Regions from separate parts of the Pseudomonas fulva genome, predicted to be linked through region 3. Evidence: predicted binding sites of a transcription regulator. Region 3 holds the regulator's gene; each other region holds the start of a gene.
The links. The regulator sigma-54, encoded in region 3, starts transcription at its own class of promoters, with help from an activator protein. The targets are predictions, from matches to a motif close to ANTGGCATNNANNTTGCTNT.
Positions count from the first base shown of each region.

Region 1: a site for sigma-54 is predicted at 1,967-1,986, ahead of nirB (nitrite reductase large subunit NirB). Genes of this name have one in related genera too.
Region 2: a site for sigma-54 is predicted at 1,965-1,984, ahead of K8U54_RS04090 (CmpA/NrtA family ABC transporter substrate-binding protein). Genes of this name have one in related genera too.

Region 1 is NZ_CP082928.1:1,612,006-1,618,711, reverse strand. It holds gene K8U54_RS07300 (protein-disulfide reductase DsbD) at 1-1,533, opposite strand, end outside; gene nirB (nitrite reductase large subunit NirB) at 2,173-4,731, shown strand; gene nirD (nitrite reductase small subunit NirD) at 4,731-5,111, shown strand; gene K8U54_RS07285 (formate/nitrite transporter family protein) at 5,179-5,991, shown strand; gene K8U54_RS07280 (bifunctional protein-serine/threonine kinase/phosphatase) at 5,993-6,706, shown strand, end outside.
Region 2 is NZ_CP082928.1:907,888-914,593, forward strand. It holds gene cobA (uroporphyrinogen-III C-methyltransferase) at 1-80, shown strand, start outside; gene K8U54_RS04085 (nitrate regulatory protein) at 155-1,462, shown strand; gene K8U54_RS04090 (CmpA/NrtA family ABC transporter substrate-binding protein) at 2,115-3,446, shown strand; gene ntrB (nitrate ABC transporter permease) at 3,460-4,305, shown strand; gene K8U54_RS04100 (ABC transporter ATP-binding protein) at 4,316-5,161, shown strand; gene K8U54_RS04105 (hypothetical protein) at 5,171-5,398, opposite strand; gene dcd (dCTP deaminase) at 5,680-6,246, opposite strand; gene K8U54_RS04115 (cold-shock protein) at 6,573-6,706, shown strand, end outside.
Region 3 is NZ_CP082928.1:1,264,959-1,271,664, reverse strand. It holds gene K8U54_RS05810 (superoxide dismutase) at 1-79, shown strand, start outside; gene K8U54_RS25180 (hypothetical protein) at 101-232, shown strand; gene K8U54_RS05805 (HPr family phosphocarrier protein) at 277-549, opposite strand; gene rapZ (RNase adapter RapZ) at 562-1,419, opposite strand; gene ptsN (PTS IIA-like nitrogen regulatory protein PtsN) at 1,436-1,900, opposite strand; gene hpf (ribosome hibernation-promoting factor, HPF/YfiA family) at 1,916-2,224, opposite strand; gene K8U54_RS05785 (RNA polymerase factor sigma-54) at 2,313-3,821, opposite strand; gene lptB (LPS export ABC transporter ATP-binding protein) at 3,995-4,720, opposite strand; gene lptA (lipopolysaccharide transport periplasmic protein LptA) at 4,723-5,271, opposite strand; gene lptC (LPS export ABC transporter periplasmic protein LptC) at 5,258-5,827, opposite strand; gene K8U54_RS05765 (KdsC family phosphatase) at 5,837-6,358, opposite strand; gene K8U54_RS05760 (KpsF/GutQ family sugar-phosphate isomerase) at 6,358-6,706, opposite strand, start outside.

The DNA.
Region 1 (6,706 bases), 350 kb from region 3:
GCGCTCGATCTTCTTGCAGCTGATGCACCAGTCGGCGTACCAGTCGAGCAGCAGCGGCTGGCCGCTGCCCTTGGCCTGGGCCAGCGCGGCGTCCAGCTCGGTGGGGGTGCTGACCGTCTGCCAACTACCGGCGGCGCTCGCTTGAGTGCTGGCGATGCCGCCGGCCAGCGGTTGCAGGGGATCGTCGTTGCCCTTGAGAGCGCCGGTCCAGACCGCCAGGGCATAGACCAGCAGCGCCAGCCCGAACAGCTGGGCGAGCTTGCCCCGTGCATCTTTAGCGGTGAATTCCAGGGCGCCGAGGAACAGCGCGACGCCGGCGGCCAGCAGCCCCCATAGCGCCAGGGCGACCTGTCCCGGCAGTACACGCTCGAGCAGCCATACCGAGACGCCCAGCAGCATCACGCCAAAGGCGTTGCGCACGGCGACCATCCAGGTGCCGGACTTGGGCAGCAGGGCGCCACCGCCTGCGGCGAAGATCACCAGCGGCGTGCCCATGCCCAGGCCCAGGGCGAACAGCTGCAGGGCGCCGCCCGCTGCATCGCCGGTGCTGCTGATATACAGCAGCAGCGCGGTGAAGGGCGCAGTGATGCACGGCGAGACGATCAGGCTGGACAACACGCCCAGGGTCGCCGCGCCGGCGATGGTGCCGCCCCTGGTCTGCGCCGCCTTGCGGTCCAGGCGCTCACGGATAAAGGCCGGCAGGCGCAGTTCGAAGACGCCAAACATGGCCACCGCGAACAGCGCGAAGAACAGCGCGAAGGGCACCAGAATCCACGGTGATTGCAGCATGGCCTGCAGGTTGAGCTTGGCGCCGAACAGACCCATCAGCGCACCGAGCGCGGCGTAGCAGGCGGCCATGGGCAGCACGTAGGCCAGCGACAGCACCAGGCCGCGGCCCTTGCTCGGCCGCCCGCGCAGCACCACGCCGGAGAGGATCGGCAGCATGGGCAGCACGCAAGGCGTGAAGGTCAGGGTCAGGCCGGCGGCGAACATCAGCGCCAGGTCGGTCCAGCGCCAGGTGGCTTTGCCGCTGGCGGGCGTAGCTGCATCGCCGGCCTGGCCGGCAATGCCGCCATTGATGGCCAGCGTCTCGGTTTCCGGCGGATAGCACAGGCCCTTGTCGGCGCAGCCCTGGTAGGTGACGGCGAGGTTGAGCGGCTTGTTGTCCGGGTTGTTCAACGGGATGTCGACATCCAGTACTTCGTAGAACACCTGCACGTCGCCGAAGTACTGATCGTTCTTGTGCAGGCCTTGCGGCACCTCGACGGGGGCGCCGGCCAGCGCGGCCGGTTCGACCTTGAACTTGAACTGGTGGCGATACAGGTAATAGCCCTCGGCCGCCACGAAGCGCACCTTCGCCGACGTCGGCGAGCTCTCGACCAGGCTGAGCGTGAAGGCCTCGCGTATCGGCAGGAAGTCAGCGCTGTTGTTCAGCGCCTGGCCCAGGGGCGCGGCATTCGGACGGCTGTCGAACATCCCGGCGCCGGCAGGCAGGACGACGAGCAACAGCAAGAGGCAGATAAAACGTGGCATGGGCATCTCGTGGGGCATTGATCGCACCATGATAACGGAGCCGGCGATCCCTGCCATGGGGCGTGCTGTAAGTGGCGGTTGCGCCTGGCGTATGGCGTCTGCCCCGGCACTGTGCTGCTGCGACACAAGGCCGCGTGGGAGCTAGCCAAGCGTAGGATGGTGTCGCATATCCATGTGGGAGGGCGCCATGCCCGCGACATTCGGGCGCATGGCGCCCTCCCACGTGTGATGTGGGTGAAACCCGTTGGCCAGCGATGGCTTTCGCTGTTATCTGCGCCCCTCCCGGGCTTGCCTCGGACACCTTTTTGCTTGCCCCGATATGGTGAGTTTCAGGGCTTGCTGCTTCATCTTGGTTCGTATCCTTCGCCGGCCACTCCCGCATGCGGTCGCCCGCCAGGCCCGTATTCACTGGCCTTTCCGCTATTTTCAACGCCCTGGCATGCAACCTGCTATCGAGCTTGTGCACCCATCAACGATGGGGCCGGTGGGCAGCCATGCTCACCCCACATAACCGAATCCAAGGCAAAGACGCCTGAAGCTGACAACAGCTCCAGGCGTCTTTTTTTTGGCCTGCCGTTTCTGCTGGCCAGCCTTGGGGCGTTGCAAAACCGTGATAGCGCAGCAGACAGAGGGCAGGCTATGAACTCCATCGTCACATCGATCAAGCGCGAGACCCTGATCGTCATCGGCAACGGCATGGTCGGCCACCACTGTATCGAGCAATTGATCGCCAGTGGCGCGCTGCACCGCTATCAGGTGCACGTATATGGCGAAGAGCGTCAGCGCGCCTATGACCGCGTGCACCTGTCCGAGTACTTCTCCGGCAAGGATGCCGAAGCCCTGGCCCTCGGCGAGGCCGATCTGTACGCCAGCAATGGCGTGCACCTGCACCTGGGTGAGCCGGTGCTGGAGATCGACCGTGAGGCGCGCGAAGTGGTCACCAGCCAGGGGCGTCGTGGCTACGACCGTCTGGTGCTGGCCACCGGGTCCTATCCGTTCGTGCCGCCGATCCCCGGTGCCGAAGGCAATTCGCGCCTGGTCTACCGCACCCTGGACGATCTCGATGGCATCCGCAGCGCCGCCGCAGGCGCCCGCCGGGGCGTGGTGGTCGGCGGCGGCTTGCTCGGCCTGGAAGCGGCCAATGCATTGAAGTCCCTCGGCCTGGAAGCCCATGTGGTGGAGTTCGCGCCGCGGCTGATGCCGGTGCAGCTGGACACCGATGGCGGCGACGCGCTGCGGGCGCGCATCGAGGCGCTGAGCGTAGGCGTGCATCTGTCACGCGCCACCCAGGAAATCGTCATCGGTGAGGAATACGCCTACCGTATGAATTTCAATGACGGTGAGTATCTGGAGACCGACCTGATCCTGTTCTCCGCCGGCATTCGCCCCCAGGACGCCCTGGGCCGCGCCGCCGGCCTCGATATCGCCCCGCGTGGCGGCGTAGTGGTCGACAACGATTGCCGCACCAGTGACCCTTTGATTTATGCCATCGGCGAATGCGCGTCCTGGAACGGCACGGTATTCGGCCTGGTGGCGCCCGGCTACAGCATGGCTCGCGCCGTGGCCGCGCAACTGGCCGGTGAGCCCCATGAACCCTTCACCGGTGCCGACATGTCGACCAAGCTCAAGCTGCTCGGCGTGGATGTCGGCTCCATCGGCGATGCCCACGGGGCCACGCCGGGCGCCAAGAGCTACCGCTACATCGACGAAGCGGGTGCCAGTTACCGCCGCCTGGTGGTCTCGGCGGATGGCCAGCGGGTCATCGGCGCCGTGCTGGTCGGCGACAACAGCTACTACGACACCCTGCTGCAGTACGCCCAGAACGGCATCAAGCTGCCGGCCGATCCGTCGAGCCTGATCCTGCCGCTCTCCGACGGTGCGCCGACCCTGGGCGCCGATGCGTTGCCGGATACCGCTACCATCTGCTCCTGCCACAACGTCAGCAAGGGCGCGGTGTGCTGCCAGGTCGACGCCGGCATCACCGACCTCGGCGAGCTCAAGGCCATCACCAAGGCCGGCAGCGGCTGCGGCGGCTGCAGCGCGCTGCTCAAGCAGGTCTTCGAGCACGAGCTGAGCGCCCGTGGCGTGGCGGTCGACAAGAGCCTCTGCGAGCACTTCGCCCATACCCGCCAGGAGCTGTACGCCATCGTCCGCGTGGAAGGCGTGCTCAGTTTCGAGGAACTGCTGGCCAAGCATGGCCGCGGCCACACCGGCTGCGACATCTGCAAACCGGCGGTGGGCTCGATCCTCGCCTCGTGCTGGAACCAGCCGATCACCGATCCGGCGCTGATTCCGCTACAGGACACCAACGACACCTTCATGGCCAACATGCAGAAGAACGGCACCTACTCGGTGGTGCCGCGCATCCCCGGCGGCGAGATCACCCCGGACGGCCTGCTGGCCATCGGCGCCGTGGCGAAGAAGTACGACCTCTACACCAAGATCACCGGCGGCCAGCGCATCGACCTGTTCGGCGCGCAGTTGCACGAGCTGCCGGACATCTGGGGCGAATTGATCGCCGCCGGATTCGAGACCGGCCACGCCTACGGCAAGTCGCTGCGCACCGTGAAGTCCTGCGTGGGCAGCACCTGGTGCCGCTATGGCGTACAGGACAGCGTCGGCATGGCGCTGCGCCTGGAGGATCGCTACAAGGGCCTGCGCGCGCCCCACAAGATCAAGTTCGCGGTCAGCGGCTGCACCCGCGAGTGCGCCGAGGCGCAGAGCAAGGACATCGGCGTGATCGCCACCGACAAGGGCTGGAACCTCTACGTGTGCGGCAACGGCGGCATGCGCCCGCGGCATGCCGAGCTGTTTGCCACCGATCTGGACGACGAGGCGCTGATCCGCACCATCGATCGCGTGCTGATGTTCTACATCCGTACCGCCGACAAGCTGCAGCGCACCTCGGTGTGGCGCGAGTCGCTGGAGGGCGGTCTGGATTACCTCAAGGCGGTGATCCTCGACGACAGCCTGGGCCTGGCCGCCGAGCTGGAAGCGCAGATGCAACTGGTGGTCGACCGCTACGAATGCGAGTGGGCGGGCGCCCTCAAGGATCCGGAGAAGCTCAAGCGCTTCCGCACCTTCGTCAACGACAAGCGCGCCGACCCGGACATCCATTTCGTCAAGGAGCGCGGTCAGCGCCGCCCCATCACCGCCAGCGAACTCCACCTGATTCCCGTTACCGAGGAGGTGCTCTGATGAGCCAGTTCAATGCCGTGCGTGCCCAATCGCTTCCTGCCACCGAATGGCAGCCGCTGTGCCGCAGCCAGGACCTGGTCGCCAACTCCGGGGTGGTGGCCTGGCTCGACGGCGCGCAGATCGCCCTGTTCCACCTGCCGGACAGCGAAGCCGGCGAGCAGCTGTTCGCCGTGGAGAACCGCGACCCGAAATCCGGTGCCAACGTCATCGGCCGCGGCCTGATCGGCCAGATCAAGGGCGACCTGGTTATCGCCTCGCCGCTCTACAAGCAGCACTTTCGCCTGCGTGACGGCACCTGCCTGGAGTACCCGGAGCAGCGCCTGCGCGTGTGGCCGGTGCGCCTCAATGGCGACACCGTGGAGATCGGCCTGGCGGCCTGAGCGTATTTGGCGGCTGATCAGCAGTCGCCGTTTTCAACCTGTCTGGTTCATTTGAGAGAGCGTCAGCATGTCCTACCTGGTTCCTGCCGAATTCGTCACCAAGATGGTGGATGCCGGTGAGTCGAAGATCTTCATGTCGACCCGCGATACCCTGATCCGCGCCTTCATGGCGGGCGCCATCCTGTCCCTGGCGGCGGTCTTCGCCATTGCCGTGAGCGTCGGCACCGGCTCGCCGCTGCTCGGCGCGGTGCTGTTTCCGGTCGGTTTCGTGATGCTCTACCTGATGGGCTTCGACCTGCTTACCGGGGTGTTCATGCTCACCCCGCTGGCGCTGCTCGACCGACGTCCCGGCGTCACCGTGGGCGGCATTCTGCGCAACTGGGGCCTGGTGTTTCTCGGCAACTTCGCCGGCGCCCTGACCGTGGCCTTCATGATGGCCTTCGTGTTCACCTACGGCTTTTCCAAGGACCCCGGCCTGATCGGCGAGAAGATCTCGCACATCGGCGAAGACCGCACCCTGGGCTATGCCGAATACGGCGCGGCGGGCTGGGCGACCATCTTCCTGCGCGGCGTGCTGTGCAACTGGATGGTGTCGATGGGCGTGGTCGGCGCGATGATCTCCACCACCGTCAGCGGCAAGACCATCGCCATGTGGATGCCCATCATGCTGTTCTTCTTCATGGGCTTCGAGCACTCGGTGGTGAACATGTTCCTGTTCCCCTCGGGCATCATCCTGGGCGGTGATTTCTCGGTGATGGACTACATGATCTGGAACGAGATCCCCACCGCGCTGGGCAACCTGGTCGGCGGCCTGGCCTTTACCGGCCTGACGCTGTACACCACCCACGTGAAGACCGGCGCCAGGCGCACCTACAACTGAGATGGCCACTGCCGAACACCTGTGGACGGGCAGGAAGAGCCAGCTGCAGGTCAGCGTCGGCCAGTATTCGGACAAGGGTCGCAAGCCCCGCAACCAGGACTTCCACGGTCTGTGCGTGCCCTTTGAGCCGCAACTGAGCAGCAAGGGCATCGCCGTCGCCCTGGCCGATGGCATCAGCAGCAGCGACGTCAGCCATATCGCCAGTGAAACGGCGGTGGCGGCGTTTCTCTCCGATTACTTCAGCACCAGCGACGCCTGGTCGGTGAAGACCTCGGTGACCCGCGTGCTCAGCGCCACCAATGCCTGGCTGCACGCCCAGACCCGGCGCGGCCAGCACCGCTACGACATGGACCGTGGCCATGTATGCACCTTCAGCGCGCTGGTGCTGAAATCCACCACCGCGCACCTGTTCCACGTCGGCGACACGCGCATCTACCGCCTGCGCGGCGGCGATCTGGAGCCGCTGACCCGCGATCATCGCCTCTGGGTCGGCGAGGGCAGGAGCTACCTGAGCCGCGCTCTGGGTATCGGGCCGCAGCTGGAAATCGACTACCAGGCGCTGGCTCTGGAGGCGGGCGACCTGTTTCTGCTGGCCACCGACGGCGTCTACGAATTCGTCGAGGCGCGTGCCATGCAGCGCTGCATCGACGAGCATGTGGGCGACCTGCAACAGGCCGCCCAGGCCATCGTCGAGCAGGCCCTGGCCAATGGCAGC
Region 2 (6,706 bases), 360 kb from region 3:
GCCCGGCCATCCTGGTGATCGGCGAGGTGGTTGGCGCCGCCATGCTGGCCGCCGAGCAATTGCACCTGCACAGCGCCTGAAGCAGGTGGCCCAGCAGAACTGGACTGCTATTTGCACCGTTCTGGTTCAACACTGCGACCGACAAGACCCTGCCATGCCCGATCACAAGATGCCCGCCACCCTGCGTTTCATGCTCGCCGCCCGCCGTTGCGAGCTGCAGGGCCTGGAAAGCCTGTCCGTCACCTGCGAGCTGGTTACCCGGATCAGCCAGCTGGTACACCAGCTGCAGAAGGAACGGGGCTACTCGAACGTCTATCTGGGCAACCAGACGGACCACTATCTGCACCAACTTGATGCCCACAGCGCAGACTGCGCCGTCGTAGAGCGCGAGGTGCATGGTTTTTTTCTGTCCATGGACACCGCCCAGGCCAACGCCGCCGACCGGGCGCGCCTGTTCAACCGCATCGCCTACGTGCTGCATGGCTTCGACGAACTGCCTGGGCTGCGCCGGCGCATCCGTGAACGGCAATTGTCGCCACGCCAGGCGACCCAGGCCTTTACCCGCCTCATCGGCGGGCTTCTGGCGGTGGTCTTCGAAGCGGCCGATACCGCCGCCGACCCCGGCCTCACCCGGCTGCTGGTAGCGCTGTTCAACTTCATGCAGGGCAAGGAGCTCGCCGGCCAGGAACGTGCAGTCGGCGTGGAAGGTTTTTCCCGTGGGCACTTCGATGACGAACTGCAGGCCCGCCTGCTGCATCTGCAGGAAGGCCAGGAGCGCTGCTTCGACATCTTCGGCGAGTTCGCCGATGCCGAGGCCAGTGCCCTGTGGCAGGGTATTCTCGGCACCGACACCGTGGCCCAGGTGATCAGCCTGCGCGGGGTCGCCAGGCGCACCTCCGCCGCGGCCCAGGTGGACCCGGGCTTGTGCGAGCTATGGTTCGAGCTCAACACCAGGCGCATCGACGCCATGAAACAGGTGGAAAGCCACCTGACCCAGTGCCTGCTCGAACGCTGCCGGCGCAGCATCGCCGAAGCCCATGCCGACCTGGACAACCACCGCGCCCTGCTCGGCCGTGTGGCGCAGATGGATGCTGCCAGCGACCAGGCGCTGTTGTTCAGCGTGCACAGCAGCACCCTCGACACCCCACCCCAGGGTGCCGTGGGCAGCCACCTGGCCCGCTCGGTGCTGGATCTTCTCCACGAGCAGAACCAGCGCCTGCAAAAGGTCAGCGACGAACTGCAGGAAACCCGCGAAACCCTCAACGAGCGCAAGCTGATCGAGCGGGCCAAGAAGCTGCTGATGAACGACTACGGCCTGAGCGAAGAGGACGCCTACGCGCGTCTGCGCCAATCGGCCATGGAGCGCAGCATGCGCCTGGTCGACGTGGCCCAGAGCCTGCTCACCTTTGCCGCGCGCAAGGCGCAGCCAACTCCGCGAGGCGACAAGGGCAAGCGCGGCTGAGCGAGCTGCGGCTCTATGACTGAGCGTCGCCTCCCCCCCCACCCCAAGAATGCCATTCGCAATGGCTTAAACGTGGCGGGAGCGGCCGGTCGTTCCCGTAGGGTGGACAACGCTCTTTTTGTCCACCATTGCGATTGCAGAGCGGTGGATGGGTGAAGCGTCATCCACCCTACGCCTGATCCCTTGTGGGAGCGGGCCATGCCCGCGAAAAATCACGGGTATCACCGCCCGTTCTCACGGATAGGGTAACGGCCGCTTTTGCCTTATTTCCCTAGATCCATCTGACTACCAGCGCCCATTCCCGAACCTCCATGCACCTGCGCCGCGCACCAAAGACGTATCGCGCCCCGCTGCTGTGCGATAGCGACGGTGGCCCGCGCACTGCGCGGATCGCCGTGACGTATCGAGCGCGGTCCGAAAAGCCTTCCCGCTCAACCAGTTAACGCCTCGATAAGGGGGCTCCACCATCGACGGCCCCGCAGTCGAATCAGGCGCCGAAATGGCTGGCATGCAACCTGCTACGTCTCCTGGCAAGGAGGCAGGCCCTGCCCCTCCACAATCCGAACTCTGGACAACGGCGTCCACACTCGATGCAGCCCAGCGCTGCCTGAGCGTGACGCCGTTTTTTTTGCGTGCCTTTGGGGAGAACGAGATGGACGACACGCCACGCGAACAGCAGAACGCCGAAGAAAGAACCGGCCTGCCACGCCGCACCTTCCTCAAGCAGTCCATGGGGCTGCTCGGCGGCGGTGCCTTGATGAGCCTGCTGCCGGCAGGTCTGAGCAGTGCGGTCTGGGCTGCCGGCACGGATGGCCTGGAAACCACCAAGGCCAAACTCGGCTTTATCGCCCTCACCGATGCTGCGCCACTGTTCGTCGCCGAAGAGCTGGGGTTGTTCGCCAAGCACGGCATGACCGGGGTGGAAGTGCTCAAGCAATCCTCCTGGGGCACCACCCGCGACAACCTGGTGCTCGGCGCTGGCAGTGGCGGCATCGACGGTGCCCATATCCTCACGCCGATGCCCTACCTGATGGCCGCCGGCAAGATCACCACCAACAACACGCCGCTGCCGATGGTCCTGCTGGCGCGCCTGAACCTCAACGGCCAGGGCATCTCCATCAGCAAGGAATACGCGGACCTCAAGCTCGGCACCGACGCCAGCGCCTTCAAGCAGGCGGTCGCGACCAAGCAGGCCAAGGGCCAGAAGATCGCCGCGGCCATGACCTTCCCCGGCGGCACCCATGACCTGTGGCTGCGCTACTGGATGGCCGCCGGCGGCATCGAGCCCAACACGGATCTGCCGACGGTGGTCATCCCGCCGCCGCAGATGGTCGCCAACATGAAGGTCGGCAGCATGGATGCCTTCTGCGTCGGCGAGCCATGGAACGCCCAGCTGATCAACCAGGACATCGGCTACAGTGCGGTGACCACCGGCGAGCTGTGGGCCAACCACCCGGAAAAGGCGCTGTCGCTGCGCGCCGACTACGTGAACGCCAACCCCAACGCGACCCGCGCCCTGCTCAAGGCGGTGATGGAAGCGCAGATGTTCTGCGAGGCCGCGGCGAACAAGGAAAAGGTCGCGGAGATCTGCGCCAAGCGCCGCTGGATCGGCGCCCCGGCCAAGGACCTGCTGGCGCGCCTGCAGGGCAACATCGACTACGGCAACGGCCGTGTGGTGGAAAACAGCCCGCACCTGATGCGCTTCTGGAGCGAGTTCGCCTCCTATCCGTTTCAGAGCCACGACCTGTGGTTCCTCACCGAAAACAAGCGCTGGGGCTACCTGCCCAAGGATTTCGACAGCCAGGCACTGATCGACCAGGTCAACCGCGAGGACATCTGGCGCCAGGCGGCGGCCGAACTCGGCGTGCCCGCCGAACAGATTCCCCAGGGTAAATCCCGCGGCGTCGAAACCTTTTTCGACGGCAAGACCTTCGACCCGCAAAACCCGCAAGCCTATCTCGATAGCCTGACTCTCAAGGTCTAACCGGAGAAACGCCATGAATGCGCCCGTCAAATCGCTGGCCCTGCCGGCTGGCGTCATCGCCCCCAGCTGGCTGAAACGCCTGTCGACCACCCTGATGCAGTCGGTGCTGCCGCCGCTGGTGATCACCGCCGCGCTGATGCTCGTCTGGCAACTGCTGTGCAGCGGCGCCAATGCCGCGCTGCCGCCGCCCAGCCAGGTCATCGAGGACACCTGGGAACTGATCGTCAATCCGTTCTACGACAACGGCGGCACCGACGTCGGCATGGCCTGGCAGCTGCTCGCCAGCCTCGAGCGCGTGGCCTATGGCTATGCCCTGGCGGTGGTGGTCGGCGTCGCCCTCGGCGTGCTGGTCGGCCAGTCGACCTGGGCGATGCGCGGCCTCGACCCGCTGTTCCAGATCCTGCGTACCGTGCCGCCGCTGGCCTGGCTGCCGCTGTCGCTGGCCGGTTTCAAGGACAGCCACCCCTCGGCACTGTTCGTGATCTTCATCACCGCCATCTGGCCGATCATCATCAATACCTCGGTGGGCATCCGCAACATTCCCGAGGACTACCGCAACGTCGCCAAGGTGCTGCGCCTCAATGGCGTGGAATACTTCCAGAAGATCATGCTGCCGGCCGCCGCACCGTACATCTTCTCCGGGCTGCGTATCGGCGTGGGCCTGTCGTGGCTGGCGATCATCGCCGCCGAGATGCTGATCGGCGGCGTGGGCATCGGCTTCTTCATCTGGGATGCGTGGAACGCCTCGCGCATCAGCGACATCATTCTCGCCCTGATCTACGTCGGCGTGGTCGGCTTCGTGCTCGACCGTCTGGTGCTGTTCGTCGGCAATCGCATCACCCGCGGCACATCGGCCTGAGGAGACAGACATGAGCAAGCACTACCTGAGCATCGAGCATGTGGAAAAGTACTTCGAGCGTGACGGTGTCACGTCCCACGTCCTGAACCAGATCAACCTCAACGTCGAGCGCGGCGAGTACATCTCCATCATCGGCCATTCCGGCTGCGGCAAGTCGACGGTGCTCAACATCGTCGCCGGCCTCACCGACTCGACCAGCGGTGCGGTGATTCTCGACGGACGCGAGGTACGTGGTCCCGGCCCGGATCGCAGCCTGGTGTTCCAGAACCACTCGCTGCTGCCCTGGCTGACCGTGCAGGAAAACGTCGCCCTGGCGGTGGACAAGGTATTCAAGCACAAGAAGAGCAAGGCCGAGCGCCGCGACTGGACGCTGCATCATCTGGAACTGGTAAGCATGGGCCACGCCCTGCACAAGCGCCCCAACGAGATTTCCGGCGGCATGAAGCAGCGCGTCGGCATCGCCCGCGCCCTGGCGATGGAACCCAAGGTGCTGCTGCTCGACGAGCCGTTCGGCGCACTCGATGCCCTGACCCGCGCCCACCTGCAGGATGAGGTCATGCGCATCCAGAGCGAGCTGCACAACACGGTGATGATGATCACCCACGATGTCGACGAAGCCGTATTGCTCTCCGACCGCATCGTGATGATGACCAACGGCCCATCGGCGACCATCGGCGAGATCCTCAGCATCGACCTGCCGCGCCCGCGCGACCGCATCGCCCTGGCGGACGATCCGCGCTACAACGCCTATCGCCACGCGGTGCTGAGCTTCCTGCATGAAAAACAGCGCAAGGTCGAGCCCCTGCAACGACGTAGCACCAGTGCGCCTGCCGACCAGCAGCGCGCCCGGGCGTAGGGAGGCCGGTCAGTCCTTGGCGATGCCGGTGATGGTGATGCCGTAGCGCTCCTCGAGGCGCACCGCTGGCGTCTGCTCCTCGTGGGGCTGCTCCTTGGGCTCGAGGGGTTCGAGATTCTCCTGCGCCCATTCGAGCACCCAGGTGACCGCCTGCTCCAGGCTGGGCTTGTCTTTCGATTTCACCTTGAGGACTTCGGCAGCCTCATCTCGGCTATAGGTGATGATCCATCGGCTCATGGCGAGTCTCCCGCAGGCAACAACGTGGCGACACGCCAAGCCGGCGTGCCCTGATACTCATGTAGACCTGCCGCCTTCGAACAGTTCGCCCTATAAATCTCGGGGAACTTCACTGGCCCGAGTCACTCACAAATGGTGCATCGATTGATTTCTCCGGGCGCATGAAGCGCCCATTTTTTTGCCCGCGATTCGCTGCTTCGTCCGGTATCGGCACGAGCGCCGGGCGCAGTCGGGCATAAAAAAACCGGGCCATGCCCGGTTTTTTCACGCTGCAGCGGCCGTCAGGCCTTTGGCAGGGTGACGCCGGTCTGGCCCTGGTACTTGCCGCCACGATCCTTGTAGGACACCTCACAGGCCTCGTCGGACTGCAGGAACAGCATCTGCGCCACGCCTTCGTTGGCGTAGATCTTCGCCGGCAGGTTGGTGGTGTTGGAGAACTCCAGGGTCACGTGACCTTCCCACTCCGGCTCCAGCGGCGTGACGTTGACGATGATGCCGCAACGCGCATAGGTGCTCTTGCCCAGGCAGATGGTCAGCACGTCACGGGGAATGCGGAAGAACTCCACGGTGCGCGCCAGGGCGAAGGAGTTCGGCGGGATGATGCACACGTCGCTTTTGATGTCGACGAAGCTCTTGGCATCGAAGTTCTTCGGGTCCACCACCGCCGAGTGGATGTTGGTGAACACCTTGAATTCATCGGCGCAGCGCACGTCGTAGCCGTAGCTGGACACCCCGTAGGAGATCACCCGGCTGTCGTCCGCGCCGCGCACCTGACGCTCGACGTAGGGCTCGATCATGCCGTGTTCCTGGGCCATGCGGCGAATCCACTTGTCCGATTTGATGCTCATGGCGGGGCCGTCCTGAAGGTCTGTGCGGTGAAAAGTGCAGGCATCTTACCGGGCTGCAAGGCTGGGTTCAAAGCCTCTCGACAGGCCGCAGCGAGGCGCCCGCGCAGGCGCCGATGCAAGTAAATCGCAGAAAGACTGACAGACCATTCGCACTTCGCGAAAAAAGCGGGTATGGTGATCCCACTGTGCTGCATGTGTCACCGCGAATCGCTACATGATGCCTAGATTTCGATCCAAACATCGTCCGACTCCTAGTACTCGTTGCACTCAGTCCCGGCCTGGTTCTATCCAGGGCTGTTAATTATTTAGTTCTTAGGAGACATCACATGTCCAATCGTCAGACTGGCACCGTTAAGTGGTTCAACGATGAAAAAGGCTACGGCTTCATCACCCCGCAATCCGGTGACGACCTGTTCGTACACTTCAAAGCTATCCAGAGCGATGGCTTCAAGAGCCTGAA
Region 3 (6,706 bases):
CCCGGAATACATCGGTGCGTTCTACAACGTCGTGGACTGGGCAGAGGTTGCCCGCCGCTATCAAGCCGCAACGGCGTGATCCACGGCTTCAGGAGCATCCATGAGCCCATTGCATGAGCTGATCGTGGCCAACCGCCGCTCGCTGCGTCATGCACTGGGGTTCATGGTGGTCTTTGCCGGCGGGTTGATTCTCGTCGTCAAGCTCTTGAACGGCGCGCCGGGCTGGTTTTGACCAGCCCGTCAGATGGCGCGTGCCACTGTGCTATACGAATTCTGCTACTCGCCTTCGTCGAAGTAGTTGTTGATCAGATCGACCAGGGCCTGCAGCGCCTCGTCCTCGCGCTCCCCCTCGGTCAGCAGGTGCACGTTGGTACCCTTGCCTGCTGCCAGCATCATCACCGCCATGATGCTCTTGCCGTCCACCAGTGCTTCGGCGCTACGGCCGATCTTCACCTGACACGGAAAGCGCCCCGCGACGCCGACGAACTTGGCGGCCGCCCGGGCATGCAGGCCGAGCTTGTTGATGATGGTGATTTCACGGGCGGGCATCGCGGCAATTCCTTAACTGAGGTCGCGGTGGCGGATCTGAACGTTCTTCAACAACGGCTTGAGGGCCTGGCCCAGGCGATTGGCCAGGTAGACGGAGCGGTGATGGCCGCCCGTGCAACCGATGGCCACGGTCACGTAGGAGCGGTTGCTGGCCGCGAAGCGCGGCAGCCATTTGTGCAGATAGGCATGGATATCCTGATACATCTCCTCGACATCCGCCTGCGCCGCCAGGTATTCCTCCACCGGCTGCTCCAGGCCGGTGAAATCACGCAGCTCGGGCTTCCAGTAAGGGTTGGGCAGGCAGCGCACGTCGAACACCAGATCGGCATCCACCGGCATGCCGCGTTTGAAGCCGAACGACTCGATCAGGTAGGCGGTGCCGGGCTCGGGCTGGTTGAGCAGGCGCAACTTGAGGGTGTCGCGCAGCTGGTACAGATTCAGGTGGGTGGTATCGATCTTCAGGTCGGCCCGGTCGATGATCGGGCTCAGCAGCTTGACCTCGGCGACCATGGCCTCGGCCAGGGAGCGCTGGTCGTTGGTCAGTGGATGGCGCCGGCGCGTCTCCGAAAAGCGCTTGAGCAGGGTTTCTTCACTGGCATCCAGGTACAGCACATCGCAACGAATGTTGCGTGAGCGCACTTCGTCGAGCAGTTCGGAAAAGCGCCTGAGCTGGCTGGGCAGGTTGCGCGCATCGATGGACACCGCCACCTGCGGATGCAGCAGTTCGGTGTTGGGCAGTGCGCGCTCCGCCAGCTCGGGCAGCAGGCCGGCCGGCAGGTTGTCGATGCAATAGAAGCCGTTGTCTTCGAGCACGTCGAGCGCCGTGCTCTTGCCCGAACCGGAACGACCGCTGACGATGATCAGGCGCATGGGCTAACCCCGCAGGCTATTGGCCGTTCTGGACGTTCACGACGGTCTGGTACAGGGCTTCGCTGTCCTGGGCCTGGCGCAGCCGTTCGCGGACATCCTCGCGGTCGAACATGCTGGCGATCTGGCGCAGCAGCTCGAGGTGCTCGTCGGTGGCCGCTTCGGGTACCAGCAGCACGAAAAGCAGGTCGACGGGGGCGCCGTCGATGGCGTCGAAGTCGACCGCGGTGCTCAGCTTGAGCAGGGCGCTGATCGGCGTGTTGCAGCCGGGCAGGCGACAATGGGGAATGGCGATGCCGTTGCCGAAGCCGGTCGAACCGAGCTTCTCACGGGCGATCAGGCTTTCGTAGATGGTCTGGCCATCGAGATCGGGCAGGTCGCGCGCGATCACGCTGGCTATCTGTTCGAGGACACGCTTCTTGCTGCCGCCCGGCACGTTCACCAGGGAACGGCCGGGGGTCAGGATGGTTTCAAGTCGGATCATAGGAGAAGGACGAACTCAGCGGGCCATCGCGCCCTGCTGGCGATCGAGCTGTTTTTCCTTGTGCTTGATAAGTTGGCGATCGAGTTTGTCGGTGAGTAGATCGATGGCTGCGTACATGTCGTCGTGTTCGGCATTGGCCACCACTTCGCCTCCTGCGATGTGCAGGGTGGCTTCGACTTTCTGCTTGAGCTTCTCGACCTCCAGGATAACCTGCACATTGGTGATCTTGTCGAAGTGCCGCTCGAGGCGCTCGAGCTTCTCTTCGATGTAGCTGCGTAGTGCGTCTGTCACATCCAGCTGGTGTCCACTGATGTTGACTTGCATACCGCTTCTCCTTGTTGCCGTGTGTGAGTGGCAGGCTTGGCAGCCTGCCGCAGGAACACTGGGGCGTTGCTTTCGCTACAAGGGCACCCTACATCAGTCGCTTGCGTTCGCTCGAAGGCGCTATACCGAGCGATTCACGGTACTTGGCGACTGTGCGGCGCGCCACTTGAATGCCCTGTGCTTCCAGTAAACCAGCGATCTTGCTGTCGCTCAATGGCTTTTTCGCATTTTCCGCCGCGACCAGTTTCTTGATGATCGCGCGGATCGCGGTCGACGAACATTCGCCACCTTCGGCGGTGCTGACGTGGCTGGAGAAGAAGTATTTCAGCTCGTAAATGCCACGGGGGGTGTGCATGTACTTCTGGGTGGTGACGCGGGAAATGGTCGACTCGTGCATGCCCACCGCCTCGGCGATGTCGTGCAGCACCAGGGGCTTCATGGCCTCGTCGCCGTAATCCAGGAAACCGCGCTGGTGCTCGACAATCTGCGTGGCGACCTTCATCAGGGTCTCGTTGCGGCTCTGCAGGCTCTTGATGAACCAGCGTGCTTCCTGCAGCTGGTTGCGCATGAAGGTGTTGTCGGCGCTGGAGTCGGCGCGCTTCACGAAACCGGCGTACTGGGCGTTGACGCGCAGGCGCGGCATGGCTTCCTGGTTGAGTTCGACTAGCCAGCGATCGTTGTGCTTGCGCACGATCACATCCGGCACCACGTACTCCGGTTCGCTGGACTCGATCTGCGAGCCAGGGCGCGGGTTGAGGCTCTGGATCAGTTCGATGACCGGGCGAAGTTCGTCCTCCTTGAGCTTCATGCGGCGCATCAGCTGGCTGTAGTCACGGTTGCCGAGCAGGTCCAGGTACTCACTCGTCAGGCGCTGTGCTTCCTTGAGCCATGGAGTTGAGGCGGGCAGTTGGCGCAATTGCAGGAGCAGGCATTCGCGCAGGTCGCGAGCGCCGATTCCCGACGGCTCGAACTGCTGGATACGGCGCAGCACGGCTTCGACTTCGTCCAGCTCGACATCCAGCTCCGGGTCGAAGGACTCGACGATCTCGTCGAGGGTTTCCTCCAGGTAGCCCTGGTCGTTGATGCAGTCGATGAGCGTTACGGCGATCAGGCGGTCCTTGTCGGACATGGGCGCCAGGTTCAGTTGCCAGAGCATGTGGCTATGCAGGCTTTCGCCCGAGGACGTGCGGGTGGTGAAGTCCCATTCGTCATCGTCATTGCTGGGCAGGCTGCTGGCACTGGTCTGGTAGATGTCTTCCCAGGCCGTATCCACGGGCAGCTCATTGGGAATGCGCTCGCCCCATTCGCCGTCTTCCAGGTTGTCGACGGTTTGCGGGCTTTCCTGAAAGCTCGACTCCTGAAAGGTCTCTTCCTGAACGGCGGTCGCCGCCGCGCTTTCGGCGCCGTCGGCCATTGGGTCGGAGTTGTCGAAGTCTTCGCCTTCTTCCTGGCGCTCCAGCATCGGGTTGGATTCCAACGCCTCCTGGATTTCCTGTTGCAGATCCAGGGTCGACAGTTGGAGCAGGCGAATGGCTTGTTGCAGCTGCGGCGTCATCGTCAGCTGCTGGCCCATTTTCAGGACTAGCGATGGTTTCATTGCAGACCTTATCCGGCGTCTGTACGTAATCCACGACAGGGCGACGAAGCGCCACTAGGAAGCAAATTATATGCCTGAATCCGAGCCCTTTGCCTAGGGCCTGTTACCATTTCGTTGCGATACGGCTCGAACGGTAACGGGCGCTGGCAAAGATTCATGGGAAGGGGAATCCGCTACAGGCGGAATTCGTGGCCCAGGTAGACTTCCTTGACCACCTGGTTGGCCAGGATCGCCGCTGAATCACCTTCGGCGATCAGCTGGCCATCGCTGACGATGTAGGCGGTTTCGCAGATGTCCAGGGTTTCACGGACGTTGTGATCGGTGATCAGCACGCCGATGCCCTTGGCCTTGAGGTGATGGATGATCTGCTTGATGTCGCCCACGGAGATGGGGTCCACGCCGGCGAAGGGTTCATCGAGCAGGATGAATTTCGGCGAAGTGGCCAGGGCGCGTGCGATCTCGACGCGTCGGCGTTCACCACCGGACAGGCTCATGCCCAGGTTGTCGCGGATATGGGTGATGTGGAATTCCTGCAGCAGGCTCTCGAGCTCCTGCAGCCGCTGTTCGCGGTTGAGGTCCTTGCGGGTTTCCAGGATCGCCATGATGTTGTCGGCAACGCTGAGCTTGCGGAAGATCGAGGCCTCCTGGGGCAGGTAGCCGATCCCGGCACGGGCACGGCCGTGCATCGGCTGATGGCTGACGTCCAGGTCGTCGATCAGTACGCGGCCCTGGTCGGCCTGCACCAGGCCCACGATCATGTAGAAGCAGGTGGTCTTGCCGGCGCCGTTTGGGCCGAGCAGGCCGACGATCTGCCCGCTCTCGATGCTCAGGCTGACGTCGCGCACGACCTGGCGGCCTTTGTAGCTCTTGGCCAGGTGCTGGGCTTTGAGAATCGCCATGGTTATTGGCCCTGCTCGGCAGCGGGGGCCGCTTTCTTCTGCGGCTGGATCACCATGTCGATACGCGGGCGCGGGCTCGACACGTTGGTGCCGGTGGCGCGGCCGGCGTTGACGATCTGGCGGCGCGTGTCGTAGACGATCTTCTCGCCTTCGAATGTATTGCCTTCCTGCACGACCTTGGCCTGGTCGATCAGTACGATGCGCTCGTTGGCGGCGAAGTACTGGATGGTCAGGCCGTACGCCTTGACGATCTGCTTGTCGGCCGCCGGCTTCTGCTCGTAGTAGGCCGGCTTGCCCACCGAGGTGAACACGTCGATGTCGCCCTGTGCGTTCTGGGTGATGGTAACGGTGTCGCCGGTGATCTTCATGGTGCCCTGGGTGATGACGACGTCGCCGCGGTACACGGCTACGCCTTGCTTGTCGTCCAGTTCAGCGCTGTCGGCCTGCACGCGGATCGGTTGATCGCGGTCACTCGGCAGAGCCCAGGCGCTTACGCTTCCGAGCGTGGCGCCAAGGCTGAGAAGTAGGGGGAGGGTTTTAACGAACCTCATGCTGGCCTCTTACATTGGACTGCAGGATCATCCTGCCGTCATTCAAGTACGCTTTCATTCCTTGTGCCGTGGTCACCCCATTGGCCGCGTCGATTCTAACGGCTTGCTGGGTCTGCGCATATTCCTTCTGGGGGAATACGGTCAGGCGGCTGGTGGTGAGTATAGTGGGGCGGCCCTTTTCGTCCGTGCGCTCGACGCGCACCTGGTCGATCAGTTCGACCTCGTTGCCATCGGGGCCGACTTCGCCACGGGCGCTGCGTACCTTCCAGGGCAACTCGGTGCCGCGGAACAGGTTCATGCGCGGCTCGGTGAGCAGGGTGGTGTCGCTGCTCTGCACGTGTTCGAGTCGTTCGCTGGTCATGTCGTTCTGCACCCGGCCGTCGGGCAGGTACTGCACGCTGCGCGCATTGATCGCATAGAAGTCGATGGGGTTTTCCGGCCCGCTGTGCTGGGGCGCGCTGGAGAAACTGTCCGGATTGATGTTCCAGTAGCCGGCCGCCACGATCAGCAATGCGCCGAAGGTCAGCAGGACGGGGGTGAGGAATTTGCGCAGCATCGGCAGGCCCTAGAGGTAGGCGGATTGGGCGGCGTCGAGGGTACCCTGTCCGCGCATGATCAGTTCACAGAATTCGCGGGCGGCGCCTTCGCCACCGCGTGCCCGGGTCACGCCATGGGCATGCTCGCGCACGAATTCGTTGGCGCTGGCCACGGCCATGCCCAGGCCGACCCGGCGGATCACCGGCAGGTCCGGCAGGTCGTCACCCAGGTAGGCGACCTGCTCGTAGCTCAGGCCCAGCTCGGCGAGCAGCTCGTCGAGCACGTCGAGCTTGTCCTCGCGGCCCTGGTACAGGTGCTGGATGCCGAGGTTCTGGGCGCGGCGCTCGACCACCGGCGTCTTGCGGCCGCTGATGATGGCGGTGCGTACGCCGGAGTTGATGAGCATCTTGATGCCCTGGCCGTCGAGCGTGTTGAAGGTCTTGAACTCGCTGCCGTCGACCAGGAAGTACAGCTTGCCATCGGTGAGCACGCCGTCGACGTCGAAGATCGCCAGCTTGATCGCTTGAGTACGCTGCAGCAGATCGTTCATCACATCACCCCCGCGCGCAGCAGGTCGCCCAGGTTGAAGGCGCCTACCGGGCGCCCGGTGGCGTCGATCACCACCAGGGCGCTGATCTTGTTGTCTTCCATGATCTTCAGGGCCTCGGCGGCGAGCATGTCGGCGCGAGCGGTCTTGCCGTGGGGGGTCATGACCTCGTCGATGCGTGCGTCACGCACGTCGATGCCCTTGTCCAGGGCTCGGCGCAGATCGCCGTCGGTGAAGATGCCGGCCAGGCGGCCATCGCTTTCCAGTACGGCGGTCATGCCCAGGCCCTTCTGGGTCATTTCCAGCAGCGCGTCACGCAGGCTGGTGCCGCGCTTGACCTGGGGCAGGCGG